DNA from 2 places in the Paenibacillus riograndensis SBR5 genome. Region 2 is predicted to be linked to the other one. Evidence: riboswitches for the same ligand, from Rfam matches in the RefSeq annotation. Region 2 holds a riboswitch; the other holds the start of a gene.
The links. A riboswitch is a leader RNA that binds a small molecule or an ion and turns the genes downstream of it on or off. The one in region 2 is predicted to bind cyclic di-AMP.
Positions count from the first base shown of each region.

Region 1 (7,976 bases), 3.2 Mb from region 2:
TATGATCAAATCGGAATGACCGCAGGGCTCAAAATTACATCGGATAGCGGGATTTTCGGCTTTACGGGCATTGAAATGGTGGAGCATTTGCTGTTTGGCAGCATCCCTTCAGCCGGACAGGCCGCTCTGGATGAAATTCTGGTCCAGGTTGAGGAAACCGTAACCTCGTTATTCTAACTACAGTCATGCAACAAATCCACTATTGTTATCCCAAATGAAGACTACGGATTTCAAGTTCAATCTATATTCTATGTAATAACCTTCCGGGAAAAAGGGGATATTACAGGTGTTATGTACATAACGCTTGTGGCGGTGAAGCCAACGGCTGACCCGCTTGTTCCTTTACAATCTTCCCGGTAGCCTATATAATCAATGTAATTGTATATGGATTTACCCGGAGGAGCCTGCCAACAGCGGGCTCTTTTTGTGTTTTTTTATGGGAATTTAAGGCAGATGATGACTGATTTGAAAGAGGGGGAGTGCGAAGCTGTGCTGCATGCTGCAATCTTAATACCATTTCTGCTGGCTGTTCTGATCCCGCTCGTCAAGCGTATTCCGCGTCTTCACGCTGGGTGGGCGGTGCTGCCTGCTCCTATGGCTCTTTTTGTGTATTTCCTGCTGCAGATCCGGTCCGTTCAATCCGGGGAAAATACTGTGGCCACGGTAGCGTGGATGCCTTCGCTGGGGATTGATATTACCCTGGTGCTGGATGGGCTGAGCCTGCTGTTCGCCCTGCTGATTACAGGGATGGGAGCTTTGGTAGTTTTATATTCGATTTATTATCTGGAAAAGCGGATGGAATCCATCCATAACTTCTACATGTATCTGCTTATGTTCATGGGAGCCATGCTGGGAGTCACGCTGTCTGACAACTTAATGGTGCTCTACGGGTTCTGGGAACTGACCAGTATTACGTCCTTCCTGCTGATTGCCTTCTGGCACCGCCGGGAGAGATCGCGCTACGGAGCGCTCAAGTCGATGCTGATCACCGTGTTTGGCGGACTGGCGATGTTTGCCGGGTTCAACCTGCTGTATGTGATGAGCGGAACCTACAGTATCAGGGAGATTACCCTGCAAGCCGGCGGGCTGTCCCTGGAACCGGTGTTCATTCCGGCTATGCTGCTGATTCTGCTGGGAGCGTTCACCAAATCCGCGCAATTTCCGTTTCACATCTGGCTTCCCGATGCCATGGAGGCACCGACTCCGGTCAGCGCCTATCTTCATTCAGCGACGATGGTCAAGGCGGGGCTGTATCTGGTGGCACGGCTGACGCCCGTTTTCGCCGGACAGTCCGAATGGTTCTGGCTGGTCTCCGTGTGCGGACTGGTCACACTGCTATATGGCTCGTTCAAAGCCATTAAGCAAACCGATCTGAAGGCGATGCTCGCCTTTTCTACAGTTAGCCAGCTGGGTTTGATCATGTGCCTGCTGGGACTGGGCTCGGCGGCGGCCTTCTTTTCAGGCACAGAAGAGTCTGTATTCTATGCTATGGCTACTGCGGCGGCTGTCTTTCATCTGATCAACCATGCGGTGTTCAAGGGAACCCTGTTTATGGTAGTTGGCATTGTAGACCACGAGACGAATACGAGGGATCTGCGCAAGCTGGGCGGATTAATGTCCCTGATGCCGGTTACCTTCTCCGTGGCGCTCATCGGCGCCTTGTCCATGGCCGGGCTTCCGCCGTTCAGCGGCTTCCTCAGCAAAGAGATGTTTTTTACCGCTGTGCTTGATATCCGGGAGCTGCATGTATGGAGTACACAGTTCTGGCTGCTGTTGTTTCCGGTTCTTGCCTGGATAGCAAGCGTATTTACCTTTGTATACAGCATGATCCTGGTCTTCCGGACGTTCACCGGCAAGCTGCAGCCGGAGAAGCTGGACAAAGTGCCGCATGAAGCGCCGCCGGGGCTATTATTTTCCCCAGTGCTGCTAGTTTCCCTGGCGGTGATCTTCGCCTTTTTCCCGGACCTCTTAAGCTCCTCCTTAATTGAGCCGGCAGTAGCTTCGATTCAATACGGGCTGCTGCCGCCGGAGGAAAACCTTCATGTTCCGATCCATTTCTGGCATGGCTGGACTCCGGAAATCTTCATGACCCTTGGGGTGATCGCTACCGGAACGCTTCTATACAGAGGCTATAACAAACTGCGGATACTGGACCGTAAGCAGAACGGGCAGGATTACCTTAACCGCATATATGATATGGGCATTCGCGCACTGGAAAGCGGATCAGCACGCTTCACCAACCTCTATATGACCGGCAGCAACCGGCATTATCTGCTGTACATTTTCGGGTTCTTCATCATTGCCCTGGGGAGTACGCTGCTTGGAGCGCAGGGGATAACCCTGGGCATGGCGGACTACGCTCCGGTATCGATATACGAAGCGGCTGTGGTTGCGGTCATGCTGGCAGCAGCCTTTGCCGTGCCTTTTGCCAAGTCGAGAGTAAATGCCATTCTGTTCACAGGTGCGGCCGGATACATGGTGACCCTGCTGTTTGTGATCTTCCGTGCGCCAGACCTTGCCTTGACGCAGATGATTGTGGAGACGGTGTCGGTGATTCTGTTCCTGCTGTGTTTCAGATATTTGCCGAAGCTGAAGCGGGAGAAGGAGAAAGAGAAAGCATCCTTTAAATGGACGAATCTCATTATAGCTGCGGGAGCCGGCCTGACGATGACACTGATTGCACTGGCGGCGATGGGCAGCAGCCCGTTTGCGCCGGTCGCGGATTTTTTCCTCAAAGAAAGCTATTCCCTGGCTGGCGGCAAAAATGTAGTAAATGTCATTCTGGTAGATTTCAGGGGCTTCGATACGCTGTTTGAAATCATGGTTCTCGGCATAGCGTCCCTTGGCATTTATGCTCTGGTTCATCTGAGAATCGAGCCAGGGACAGTCCGACCAGCGGCGAAGAATAAACCGGCTGCCTATCTGTTTCCGCTGCGCAGCAATGATGTGATTCTGCGGACGATGTCCAAAATGATTGTAGTGATCATCCTTACCTTCTCGCTGTATTTGTTTTTTGCCGGACATAATCATCCCGGTGGAGGTTTTATCGGCGCTTTGATGACATCTTCCGGACTGATTCTGATGGCGATTTCGCTGGGCATGGATACGGTCCGCAAATTTCTCCCGGTCAATTACCGCATCCTCACGGCTGTGGGGCTGCTGACCGCAATTCTGACAGCGGCAGGCTCTTTTGCTTTTGGCGCACCGTTTCTGAGCCATTCCTTCGGGCATTTTGATCTGCCGCTGCTTGGAGATACGGAGCTTGCGACAGCGGTTCTCTTCGATCTGGGAGTATATCTGGCAGTCATCGGCGTGACCATGAACATTATTTTTAGCATAGGAGGGGATGAGTGAAATGGAATGGATGATGGCACTGGCGGTTGGCATTTTATTTACGGTCGGCGTGTATCTGATTTTGTCCAAAACCCTGCTGCGGATTGTACTCGGTACTTCCCTGCTTACGCATGGCGTCCATCTGCTTCTCCTGACTATGGCCGGACTAAAAAAAGGGGCAGCTCCCGTATTAGGCGGCAAGGCGGATGCCTACGCAGACCCGCTGCCGCAGGCGCTGATTCTGACGTCCATCGTGATCAGCTTCGGGGTTACGGCGTTCTTCTTCGTGCTGGCCTACCGTGCGTACCAGGCTCACGGGACCGATGAAATGGATAACGTCCGGGAGGAGGAGCAATGAATAATCTCTTGGTCATGCCGGTTCTGATCCCCCTGTGTACGGCTGTTCTATTGATGTTTCTGAAAGAGCAGGTGCTGGTGCAGCGGTGGATAAGCACCCTGGGCGGAATTCTGAATCTTGTTGTGTCGGTTATGCTGGCCGCACGCATCCATCATGAGGGCATACAAACCTTGCACATGGGGGGCTGGGCTCCGCCTTATGGCATTGTGTTTGTAGGAGACATGTTTGCAGCACTGCTGGTATTGACGGCGTCGGTGGTGAGCCTGGGGATTCTGCTGTATTCCTTCACCAGCATCGGTGCGGAGCGGGAAAGATTCTATTACTATACTTTTTTTCATTTTCTGCTCGCAGGCGTATACGGTTCTTTTCTGACGGGTGACATCTTCAATCTGTTTGTATTCTTCGAAGTGATGCTGATCTCGTCCTACGCACTCCTATCCCTGGGCGGTACGAAGCGGCAGCTTCGGGAAACCACTAAATATCTGTTGATTAATATTGTGTCTTCAGCGCTTTTTGTAGCCGCAGTCGCTTACCTGTATGCAGCGGCGGGCACACTGAATATGGCTCATTTGTCCCAGCGCATTGCCGAGGCCGGGCAGGGCGGTGTCCTGAATGTGGTCGCTGTACTGTTCCTGATCGTCTTTGCGCTGAAGGCCGGGCTGTTCCTGTTCTTCTGGCTTCCCGGCTCTTACAGTGCGCCGCCAGCCGCAGTCCGGGCCTTATTCGGAGCGCTGCTGACCAAAGTGGGGATGTACGCCATTATCCGGACTTTTACACTTATCTTTGCCGGAGATCCTGATTTTACGAACGGCTGGATCGCCTGGATGGCGGCGGCTACAATGGTTCTGGGCGCACTGGGGGCCGTGGCTTATAGTGATATCCCCCGCATCCTCAACTACAACGTCATTGTCAGTATGGGTTTTGTGGCATTCGGATTGTCGGCGGGAACACCGGATGCATTGGATGGTGCGGTCTTTTATCTGCTGCACGATATGCTGGGCAAGGCCCTCATGTTCGTTCTCGGAGGGTTGATGATTGCCGCTGCCGGTACGGACCGGCTTGAGCGTATGGGGGGACTGATCCGGCGTTATCCGCTGCTGGGCTGGAGTTTTTTCGCGCTGGCACTGGCACTTGCCGGTATCCCTCCCTTCAGCGGCTTTCCCGGCAAAGTGCTGATCATCCGGGGAGGACTGGATGCAGGAATGCTGACATTATCCCTCATCGGGCTGGGTTCCAGCCTGCTCGTGCTGTACTCGCTGATCAAGGTGTTCAGACTGGCCTTCTGGGGCAATACGCCGGACACGGAACCGCCCAAGATTAATCTAAAAAGCGGGACGGCGGTGGCCGCCGGACTCCTCGTTCTGGTCATCCTGATGGGCCTTGGAACAGAGCGGGTGAATACCTATGTATCACAGGCAGGGGATGTGCTTGGTTCTCCCGGTCTGTATATCGAAGCTGTATTGAAGGAGTAGATGAAGATGGCTGTTCAAATCTTATTAAACCTGATGACTGCGTTTCTGTGGATGATGCTGAGCGGCGACGGGTCAGGCTCAGGCTTTGTAATCGGCTATCTGCTGGGCTGCGGAATTCTGCTGGTGCTGCGCAGGTTCCTCCCTGAACCTTTATATTTGAAACGGGTGTGGTCCATAGTGAAGCTGCTGGCGCTGTTTCTGCGGGAACTGGTCTGGTCCAGCTTTGCGGTCATCCGGCAAATCCTCAGTCCCAAACTGGCGGTCCGCCCGGGCATCTTCGCTTATGAAACTGCACTCCGGTCCGACTTTGAGGTCACCTTGCTCTCCTGCCTGATCTGTCTGACACCGGGGACACTAACGCTGGAAGTGTCGGGCAGCGGCCGGACCCTCTATATTCACGCTATGGATATTGAGGATGCCGGCCAGCTCTCCCGCCAGATCGAAGGAACCTTTGAAAAAGCAATAATGGAGGTGACCCGGCTATGATTCCGCTATTGCTTAATATTGCGCTGACGATCCTGGCACTGGCCATGCTGGCCTGCCTGTACAGGCTGATTCAAGGACCGACCCGTTCAGACCGGGTTGCTGCGCTGGATACGATCGGCATTCATCTGCTGGCCGTGATCGCGGTGCTGGGCATGCAGCAGAGGACAGAGGATTATTTTGATATGGTGCTTGTGATCGGAATTCTGACGTTTATCGGAACGGCGGCTTTAGCCAGGTATATTGAAAGAGACGCGGTTATGGAGCATGGAGGTGATAAGCTTGATCGGTGAGCTGCTAATTGCGATACTGGTATTGCTGGGCGCATTGATATGTGGGCTTAGCGCGTTTGGATTGGTCCGGCTCCCCGATGTTTATTTACGTTCCCATGCCGCCACCAAAAGTGCTACACTGGGTGTATTGTGTGTGCTGACAGGAGCCTTTCTGTTTTTTTACTTCTATATAGAAGTAGTCAGCATCAAGCTGCTAATCGCGATTGTATTCGTCTTCATCACTTCTCCGGTTGCAGGGCATCTGAACGGCCGGGCGGCTTACCGCTCGGGTGTGCCATTATGGAAGGGCAGTGTGCAGGATGATCTGAAGCCGGTGCTCGAAAAGAATAAGACGAAGCAGGATGACTCGCAGTAAAAATAATAGTAAACTAAAGAATATTGTCTTTTTCGCTGAATTCTGTAAAAGAAGCGGGGGAACCACCGCGTGTGCAGTTTTGCAACTGCCATGCCAAGGGGTGAATCTCGAACATTCGAGTAGGGCTACTCTTCAGGCCCGAATCCGTCAGCTAACCCCGTAAGCGTAGAAGAGAGGAGACGAATGGATTGCCGCAAATTCTGCTAAATGGAACTACTATCTACTACGAAACCTATGGTACAGGAGTGCCGGTTGTTTTTATTCATGATCACCTGACCTCGCATCATCTGTTTGAGCCGCAAATTGAGTATTTTCGTGACCGTGTTCAAGTGATTGTTATGGATCTGAGAGGGAACGGGTTGTCCGGAAAAATGGATGTCGAGGTTCACCGCATTCTGGATACCCAGTGTGAGGATTTGAAGGAGCTGCTCCGCCGTCTGGGGCTGCTGAGTGTGATTCTCGTCGCAAGCTCCGGAGGGGGTGTGCTGGCCCAGAAATTCGCTGTGCAGAACCCGGAGCTGGTGCGTGCGCTGGTGCTGGTGGACAACTGTTCGAGCGGACATGATTCCACGATAAATAATCGGATATGGGGAATTGTTGAGAGATGCTCATGGATGTCGTATTATTTGCCGCCTGAGCTGCTTTTGCGCTCCCTGAGAATCGCCTATAACAAATGGCTGCCCGCTTATCATATCCTCCGGAATGAGCTGCTGCATAAACGGCCAACCGAAGGGATCAAACAGCGGATTGCCCTGCGCCAGATTGACATTCTTGCCTATGCGGCCAAGCTGCAGGTTCCTGTGCTGTGTGTAACGGGAAGCCAGAATGAGTGGAGACTGGCGCAGGCGAGCAAGAACGCCTCCATGCTGCCATCGGCGCAGCTCGTGGTGCTGGATGATGCCATGTACCCCAGCCATCTGTGCCAGCCGCAGCATTTTAACCGCCTGCTGTTAAATTTCCTGATCGACCAGCATGCCATTCATCAGCGGGCTGACGGGCTGGAGGGCGGCGGATGACTCAGCTCCTTACCGCTGTCCAGCCATGCATAGGCCAACCGCAAAAAAACGGCAGTCCGGAACATCATGTGATGTTTTTGGGCTTCCGTTTTTTTGGTGCGCATATATAATTAGCAGTGTGTTTTTATTTCTGCAAATAGGTTGATAACCTATGTACTTTGTGATTTAATGCAGTAGGGGATTGATAACACGAGCGGGGCAGTCCATCATTTTTTTTGAAAGGAAATGAATTGTTTCATGAAGAAATCATTGAATAGCATTTTAAACCGGCCGATTCTATTATTCACCTTCGTGCTGCTGCTCAAAAGCGCCGTGGCCTGGTTTGTCGTGTTCAGCGACGGTCCGAACTGGAGTATGGTCTTCACCGAAATTCCCTTTTTCATCATTGTGTTCAGTCTGATTGAATGGCTGTCCTCCAAACGGAAGATTCTGTACTACATGATTGCGAATTTGTTCATCACGGTGATTTATTTTGCCGTCCTGATGTATTACAAATATTATGGTGTGATTGCGACCTATCATGCACTGCAGCAAGCGGATAAGGTTACTAAGGTCGGAGAGAGCACCTATTCCCTGATTACGCCGTATTATCTGTTTATTTTTGTGGATATCGTCTTTTTCCTGTTCTTTATGTTCCGGCCCAAATATATTGCCAAATGGAAGGAG
Region 1 covers NZ_LN831776.1:3,242,496-3,250,471, forward strand. Annotated here, with positions in the region: gene PRIO_RS13230 (NAD(P)H-dependent oxidoreductase) at 1-177, shown strand, start outside; gene PRIO_RS13235 (Na+/H+ antiporter subunit A) at 454-3,354, shown strand; gene PRIO_RS13240 (Na(+)/H(+) antiporter subunit C) at 3,356-3,691, shown strand; gene PRIO_RS13245 (Na+/H+ antiporter subunit D) at 3,688-5,163, shown strand; gene PRIO_RS13250 (Na+/H+ antiporter subunit E) at 5,170-5,649, shown strand; gene PRIO_RS13255 (Na(+)/H(+) antiporter subunit F1) at 5,646-5,939, shown strand; gene mnhG (monovalent cation/H(+) antiporter subunit G) at 5,923-6,294, shown strand; cyclic di-AMP (ydaO/yuaA leader) riboswitch at 6,318-6,475, shown strand; gene PRIO_RS13265 (alpha/beta fold hydrolase) at 6,483-7,310, shown strand; gene PRIO_RS13270 (LTA synthase family protein) at 7,548-7,976, shown strand, end outside.
Region 1: linked by a shared signal. The riboswitch ahead of PRIO_RS13265 (alpha/beta fold hydrolase) and the one ahead of PRIO_RS00140 (resuscitation-promoting factor) in region 2 are both predicted to bind cyclic di-AMP.

Region 2 (7,976 bases):
CCACACAGCAAAGCGAATTCCTTCTTTTGGATTCCAAAAAATGGCTGATTAAGAAGATTATTTTTGCCGTACCATCGTTTTCGACACATTTCGTGAAGTTCTCTGTGTTTTCCTCATGGATTCGACATTTTAGCCTATCCTAGAGATTTGGGTTATCTCCCGATTAGAAAACGAAATAATTCCCCGGATGTGCAGATATCCGCCGTCCTTTGGAATCGACCTCGCTCAGCTTTACGAGGGAGACATAGTCATGCAGCAGACGTTCCTCATTTTCCACTGCACCGGATTCTACCAGTACCCCGACACCGGCAACCTCGGCATTGAATTCACCCAGCAGATCAACCATGCCGCGTACAGTGCCGCCAGCCTTCATGAAGTCATCCACAATCAGCACTCTGGACTTCTCCCGGAGCGCCCGTCTGGACAATGACATGGTGTGAATGCTCTTATGTGATCCCGAGACATAGTTGATGCTCACCGCCGAGCCTTCCGTAACCTGGTGGTCGCGGCGCACCAGCACTACCGGCAGCCCCAGCTGCGCAGCCGTGGCATAGGCCAGAGGAATCCCCTTGGTCTCTACTGTCATTACCACATCAATCTCTACTCCATAGAAGGCTGTTGCAATAATCTTGCCGGCTTGCTCCATTAAGGATGGAAGACCAAGCAAATCTGACATATACAAATAACCGCCAGGCAGGATCCGGTCGCTTTGTTCAAGCTGCCCGCACAGGCCGTCCACGAAGGCAAGCGCCATGTCAGTAGGCATCCGCGGAATATAGCGCACTCCCCCGGCCGCACCGGCCAGTGTCTGCAGTTCTCCCATGCCTTCGCCTTCAAATACCTCTTTTATAATAGCCAAATCTTCACTGATGGATGACTTTGCTGCTCCATATCGGTCTGCAAATGTAGACAGCGGCAAAAGATCATGCGGTTTCTCAAGCAAAAATTGGGTCATATCTACCAAACGTTGGCTTCTTTTAAGTTTTTTCACGGAATGCTCCTCGCCAAAACCGAATATTATTAAAAATAATATCACTTTTGTACGGATTTATACAAGCATGGTAATCTTCCAGGCCCTTTCCGGACAGCGCTCACTTAGCTCAGTGAACGTACGGCGTATACTTCTTTGCAAAAACCGCGCAGCCCGTTATAGATTCTGGCCACCTTGGATTGCTTCGACACTAGGCCGAACACCGTTGGCCCGCTGCCGGACATGAGCACCCCATCGGCACCCAGCTTCACCATGGCTTCCTTCAGCTGCTGCACCTCCGGGTGCAGCTTCAGGGTCACATCCTCCAGCACGTTGCCCAGACCCGCGCAGACGGCCGCGAAGTCGCCTGCTTCGATGGCAGCCTGCATCCGGGACGCAGACGGATGCACCGCTATGCTGTTCGCGCGTACGCGTCCGTACACCTCAGCCGTCGATACATTGATCGGCGGCTTGGCCAGGACGACCCAGCACTGCGGCGGACTCTGGATCGGAGTCAGCCGTTCGCCTCTGCCCGTGGCCAGGGCAGTGCCGCCCGTGACGCAGAACGGGACGTCCGAGCCCAGCTCGGCGCCCAGTTCCTGCAGCTCCTGTGCCGGGATGCCCAGGCGCCAGAGCCGGTTCAGGCCGCGCAGCGTAGCCGCGGCATCACTGCTGCCGCCGGCGAGGCCGGCAGCGACCGGGATTCTTTTGTCCAGATGGATATGTACACCGCTCTTCACATTGTAACGGTCTTTAATAAGCCTGGCCGCCTGGAATGCCAGGTTCTTCTCGTCCAGTGGAATATAACCGGCCTGGCTTGAGATAATAATGGAGTCCCGCTTCAGCTCGGACAGCTCCAAACGGTCCGCCAGATCGACCATAGTCATGATCATTTCCACCTCATGGAACCCATCCGCGCGCTTGCTAAGCACATCCAGCATCAGATTAATTTTGGCCGGCGCTTTTTCATACATTTTCAAGGCGTTCACCCACCTTCACTTTTCCCGTAAAAACAACTTAACATATTATATGAGAAACTCGTAACGAAGTCCATTAAGATATATAAATCATATTTTAACAAAAGTTCGGAGCATGCCGAAAGAGGGTGCTGCCGTCCCGGCAACACCCCTCGTCCAACTGTTTACTGCAAAACCTATTCCGACCTCCGCGCTGCCTCTTCGGCGAGCTGAATGGCCCTTTTTACCATATTGCCAGCATCCTTCGCCCGGATTCCGCCCCAGCCTTCGCGTTCAACAGTCTCATAAAAACCCAGTTCTTTGGCCAGCTCCGTCTTCAGCTCTTCTGACATCATGCCCCGTTTTCTGCGGCTCATTAACGGAATTCCTCCTTAAAAAAAATGGATGACGAGATTGTTGCTGCTTTAGTATGCTGCCAAGACGCGGCGGCCATTCAGGCAAGATCAAACAAAAAACAGCCTCCCTCGCGGGAGACTGCCCAAAAACCATTAAGCTTTAATATACATAATCCGCATCTGCCCGTCATCTTCACACACTGTGATTTCCACAGATTCCGTAAGGATGTCAGCGTAGCTGTAGGAGACTCGCTTGAAGGTTTGCTGCTCCTGATCCAGTTTGACAATAAATACAGAAGGGTACGTTTCTTCCAGGACACCGGTGCGTTCAACGGTCTTCCGACGGCCACCGTTTGCACGCAACGTGATCTTATGACCGACGTGAGCTTCGAGACTGCGTTTAATTTCCAACAGCGCGTTATTAGCCATTGCCTGACGACCACCTCTTTCCTTGTCCATTATACAACTTTCTATAGACATTGTCAAATTAAATAAATAATTATAGATGATGACAAAAACGTTGTCAACGGATTTTTTTTAGCGGGGTCCAATGCTGGCTTTAATCCCTTGTTAGCGGTAACAGTTAAGCAAAGTGAAGAAACCCCCTAGACCGCCAACGATCCGCCCTTAAACAAAAAAGCCCCACCAAAGTGGGACTTTCCCGGATGTATAATCCGTTAACCGGCCGCTACATCATTACCGAAGGTGCTACCTTCAGGGTAGACAGGTTCTGCAGGCGGGGCATACCGATGCGGAAACTGCCACGGGTCTCGATTCCCCCCATGCCCTGGCTGCCGCTGATGGTATTGTTCAATACATCTCCCAGGCTGACAGAGTCGCGTATAGAGGTGAAAGATGCTTTTGCCGCTATATATACCGGGTCCAGGGCGTGGATTAATATTCTCCCGGGGGAGCTGGCAAAGTTAGCCCCTGCACCCAGCAGGGCTTCGAAATGCGACTGGCAGGCTCCCGCCACAATCGTCAGCGTGTCAAAATTGCGCTCATATTCCCTCGCAACCTTAACCGCGGTGACAAAGTTCTGCGAATTTTTATAGCTGTTCAGGCTGTAAAGATCGTAAGTATGCTGCTGCTTAAGCACTCCGTCATGTCCGGTAATCACCACGATATCCGGACGCACATGCGGCAGCAGCCGGTATAACGTTTCGGCCATCTTCGATTCGTGGACATGATGGCCCTCTGCGGGAATCCGCAGCTGCTCGTATAGACTAAGGCTCTTCTTCAAGTAAAGGGCATCCCCGTCGAGGTGAAGCACTTTTCCCGGTACCTCAAAGTATGCTGCTTCCTTGGGGGACTGGGGCCATACCCCGGTGAGGCTCTCTCCGCTGCGCTGGCTCTGCTCCTGCCGGTCTTTACGCAGTTTGGTCAGCGATTCTGTTGCTTTAATCTGCGCCTGCTGCCCCCGCTCCGTAATACGGGTGGGAGGCACCTGAACCAAGTCGTCCAGGGGGGCATCCGCCAACAGGCGGAATTCAGTGCCTTTGATTACGGCCCCGTTCTGCACAATATTCTCCACCCGGAACGTTACATCGCCACCGTAAGATTTGCGAACGACCAAGTCTCCTAAATTCATTTCAAACACCACCTCTATCCCATCGTATGGGCAAAGGCCCCGGTTGGTTCTTAATCGGCGGTGATTTGCTTACACAATCCCGGCAGCAAGGAGCACAGCGCTTAACCGGGCATACTCCTCAAGGCTAAGTGTTTCCCCGCGGCGGCTTGGCTCAATTCCGGCTGCAGCGAGCAGGGACTCCAGCCGCTCCCGCCCCTCTTCCGGAAAGAACCGGGCCTTGAGGTTATTGGCAATCGTCTTGCGCCGCTGGGTGAAGGAAGCCTGTACGACCTCAAAGAAATGTTTTTCATCCGCAACCTCTACCGGCGGGCGTTCCCTCACCTTAAGACGGATAACCGCCGACTCCACGTTAGGCTGTGGAATGAATACCGTACGCGGTACGATACAGACCAGTTCAGGTTCGCTGTAGTACTGCACGGCGATGCTGAGACTGCCATATTCCTTGCCGCCCGGGGAAGCTGCCATGCGTTCAGCAACCTCCTTCTGGATCATTACAACGATGTTATCCAGGGGCAGCTTCTCTTCCAGCAGCTTCATGAGTATAGGTGTGGTCACATAATAAGGCAAATTGGCCACTACACTAACTCGCTCGACTGCGGCAAAATCCTCGGCAAACAGCTCCTGCAAGTTCACCTTCAGCACATCATCGTTACGGATGGTAACATGCGGATAAGAGGCCAGAACATCCCGCAGAATCGGAATCAGCCTCCGGTCGATCTCCACTGCCGTTACAGCTCCGGCTGTTGCGGCCAGCCTTTCGGTCAAAGCGCCGATGCCCGGTCCAATCTCCAATGCACCGGCGGCTTGATCCAGGCCTGCAGCATCCACAATTTTGTCCAGAATATTCTGGTCAATCAGAAAGTTCTGGCCCAGGCTTTTCTTGAATGAGAACCCGTACCGCTGAATGATTTCCTTGGTGCGTGCCGGGGATGAGATATTGTTGTTCCCGCTCATGAGGTAATGCCTCCCTGATCAATTTGCGCGAGAGCAATCGAAAATTCCTCCCGTGTAATGCCGAACATCGCCAGCCGCTTGTATAATTGCTTGCCGTTGCAGTAGCCGATCCCGAGCAGATTGCCAAGCGCCATTCTCCGCTCTGCTGCCCGCGGATGCACCATCATCCCCGCTGCCATCAGGTCTTCCATCCCAATCAGGGCCGGAGCGCCCTCAAAGGAGGTATGCACATGCTCAAGCGCATGGCGGATTGCCTCCGGGGAGGCATTTTCCACTCCTATGTCACCTTTCCGGGTAGCATCTTTTTCGGGAATGAACGCATGCTTGCAGCCAGGCACCTTGGAAGAGACAATCTTCCGGATGCGTTCGCCCGCATGATCAGGATCCGTAAGGATTATAACCCCTCTGCGTTCCATAGCGAGCGCAATCTTGGCGATGACCTTGCGGTCGACTGCCGATCCGCCGGTCTCGATAGTATCGGCTTCTACAGCCCGCTTTATGGCAACGGTGTCGCTTTTGCCTTCTACAACGATTAATTCCTTGATCATTTTTGTACTCCTTACTCTGCAACGCAAAAAGAAGAGGATTCGCTCCCCTTCTTTTTGGCTAAAGAATGTATAAGTGATGAGCGGCAGCTCTGTAATTCCACGCTCAGATTTCTGAGAATTCCTTAAGTGCTACCCTCACTATATCTTATATACCGCTAATTTGCAAAGCAGCCGCCACTTAGTTCAGTTCTGGCTTCACAGGCCCTATCACATAAATCGTGCGTGATTTCCGGCCAAAGTTACGGGCATGGCTCAGTGATTCATAATACACATCCACCTTGTTGCCTTTAATGGCGCCGCCGGTATCCTCTGCACGGCGAAACCCAAGTCCCTCAATGTACACCCACCAGCCGATAGGGATTACGCTCGGATCCACAGCAATGGTCCGCCCTTCCGTTACGCGTGTGCCGGAAGCTGTACGGGTACCAATACCCGGCTCTTCCGATGAATAAGCCGTCATGGATACATTTCTGATCATTCTCTTGTACTCAAAATCTACGCCTGCTTTACTGGCAACATTGTTGCTTTTTGCGCTCACTTTGGATGTTTTAGAAGTAGTTGCTGATTTAGAAGTCGCAGTAGCGGCTACAACAGGTTTTGGAAGCGGTTTGGTACCAATGGCAATGATCTTGTCTTTGGTGACCGTCTGCACTTCCTTGCCAACCATACGCATGGATGCCAGCTCGCCATCTTGGTAGATTTTCTCGATGTGCTGGATCATTACGCCCGGCTTGCCCGCTTGTGCAACTCTTACGGTTCCCTTGGTCAGGGAGGGGTCTGCGGTTTTAATGACACGGAAAGGCAAAGCTGTTGTCCGCTGTACCACTTGCTTGTTGATCCGGACAATTTTGACTTCCATGTCTGCAGAAACTGCGGTGCCTAGCGAAGGGTAAATCTTGTCATAGCTTTCCAGGCCAATGCCCAGTTTGTCAATCGCCTGACCGATTGTATCTTCGGTCGTGTACAACGTTTTGGTGGTCCCGTCCGTAGTGATCTTAATCGCCTGCGCACGGTTGATGACGACACGGTCTCCGTCCTTTATTTCATCACTAAGGCCAATAGATAATGCATCATGCGGCTGCAGCGAAATTTGTTCCTTTGCCAGCACATCGCTGACCAGCGCGTCCCGCGTCTCCAGCGTTTGTACCTTCCCGTCTATTACTAAAGTTATTTCTTTAATGCTTCGACCGTGTACGTACAGCAGAATTACCAGCGCGATAACAATTGAGGCCGCGCCTGCAAGCGAAAGTATGCGGGGATTCACTTGCTTCCACCGAAATGCGAAAGACCTGCTGGATGATTGCGAATCATGGGATACTTCTGGTTGGAATACGCCCACTCTCTCCATCCTCCTTACATAGCCCCGTCGTCCAAGTTGTATAACAAAGGTGACTTCATCACTTCTGACGAAACTAGGTTTGAGATTACACAGGATACGCCCGCATTGCTTTAGCGTTTCCTGCTCATGGATCGCCTGCTCGGCATAACTGCTCCAGATACCTGTTATATAACAGTATGCCGGGAACATTCGCATTATTCAAAAACAAAAAAAGCCCGAAAAGAGTTCACAGAGGACTCTTTCGTGGCTCTCCGGTGTCAGAATACGCGGGAATGTTTATGCACGAGGTTTCCTCTCTTACTTGCGCTTACGGGGTTAGCTGTCGGGTTCGGGCATAAGAGAGACGCCCTATCTCAGGTCACCCGCTCACGGCGGTTGCCCTCAAATTCACCCCAAAGACCACGTAAAGAAATCAAATAACGTCTGCGGCATTTCTGTGTTGTACTCATGTACGGACATGCGGCAGAGCATTATTGGTTCCCCCGTTCTCCATACGGAGACTCAGCGAGACGATCCATGAATTTGGTGACTGTCACAATAACAACAGCTCACTTCACTGAAAAGATGATATCCTGTTTTGATGCATGTTGTAAAGGAGCATTCAACCACGTTTACGCAAAAAAATGATTAAAATATTGTAATAATCAGCTGTTTCTATGTTAAAAAAGTTTAATATATCGGCTATACTTCTTTTTTCGCCGCTTTTACTCCCGTTTTCAGACAATCCCAAATCGTTCCAGGGCGTTCGCATACGTGATTTCAGCTAATTCCTGTAAATCAATCCCTTTTATTTCCGCAGCAGCCTCAGCCACAAGCTTCACATAGGCACTCTCATTTCGCTTCCCCCGGAAGGGGTGCGGCGTCAGATATGGAGAGTCCGTTTCGATCAAAAGCCGGTCCATTGGAGTCTGGGCCAGCACCTCTTTTGGCACCCTTGCATTCTTAAAAGTTACAGGTCCCCCAAAGGACAAATGAAAGCCCAAATCAAGGCACATTTTGGCCGTTTCCCAGCTCCCGGAGAAGGAATGCATAACCCCGCCGATTTCATTCGCCTTCTCTTCACGCAAGATCCGCACTACATCCTCGTGGGCATCCCGGTTATGAATACAGATAGGCATTTTTAGTTCACGGGCCAAACCGATCTGTTTGCGGAATACCTCGTGCTGCACCTCTTTTGGGGAGGTATCCCAATAATAATCCAGTCCGATTTCTCCGATGGCCACCACCTTTTTATGGCTGCACAGGGAAGCGATCCAGTCCAT
Region 2 covers NZ_LN831776.1:29,041-37,016, reverse strand. Annotated here, with positions in the region: gene purR (pur operon repressor) at 164-991, opposite strand; gene ispE (4-(cytidine 5'-diphospho)-2-C-methyl-D-erythritol kinase) at 1,096-1,950, opposite strand; gene PRIO_RS00165 (small, acid-soluble spore protein, alpha/beta type) at 2,124-2,303, opposite strand; gene veg (biofilm formation stimulator Veg) at 2,436-2,711, opposite strand; gene yabG (sporulation peptidase YabG) at 2,971-3,873, opposite strand; gene rsmA (16S rRNA (adenine(1518)-N(6)/adenine(1519)-N(6))-dimethyltransferase RsmA) at 3,943-4,827, opposite strand; gene rnmV (ribonuclease M5) at 4,824-5,375, opposite strand; gene PRIO_RS00140 (resuscitation-promoting factor) at 5,554-6,714, opposite strand; cyclic di-AMP (ydaO/yuaA leader) riboswitch at 7,004-7,231, opposite strand; gene PRIO_RS00135 (TatD family hydrolase) at 7,431-7,976, opposite strand, start outside.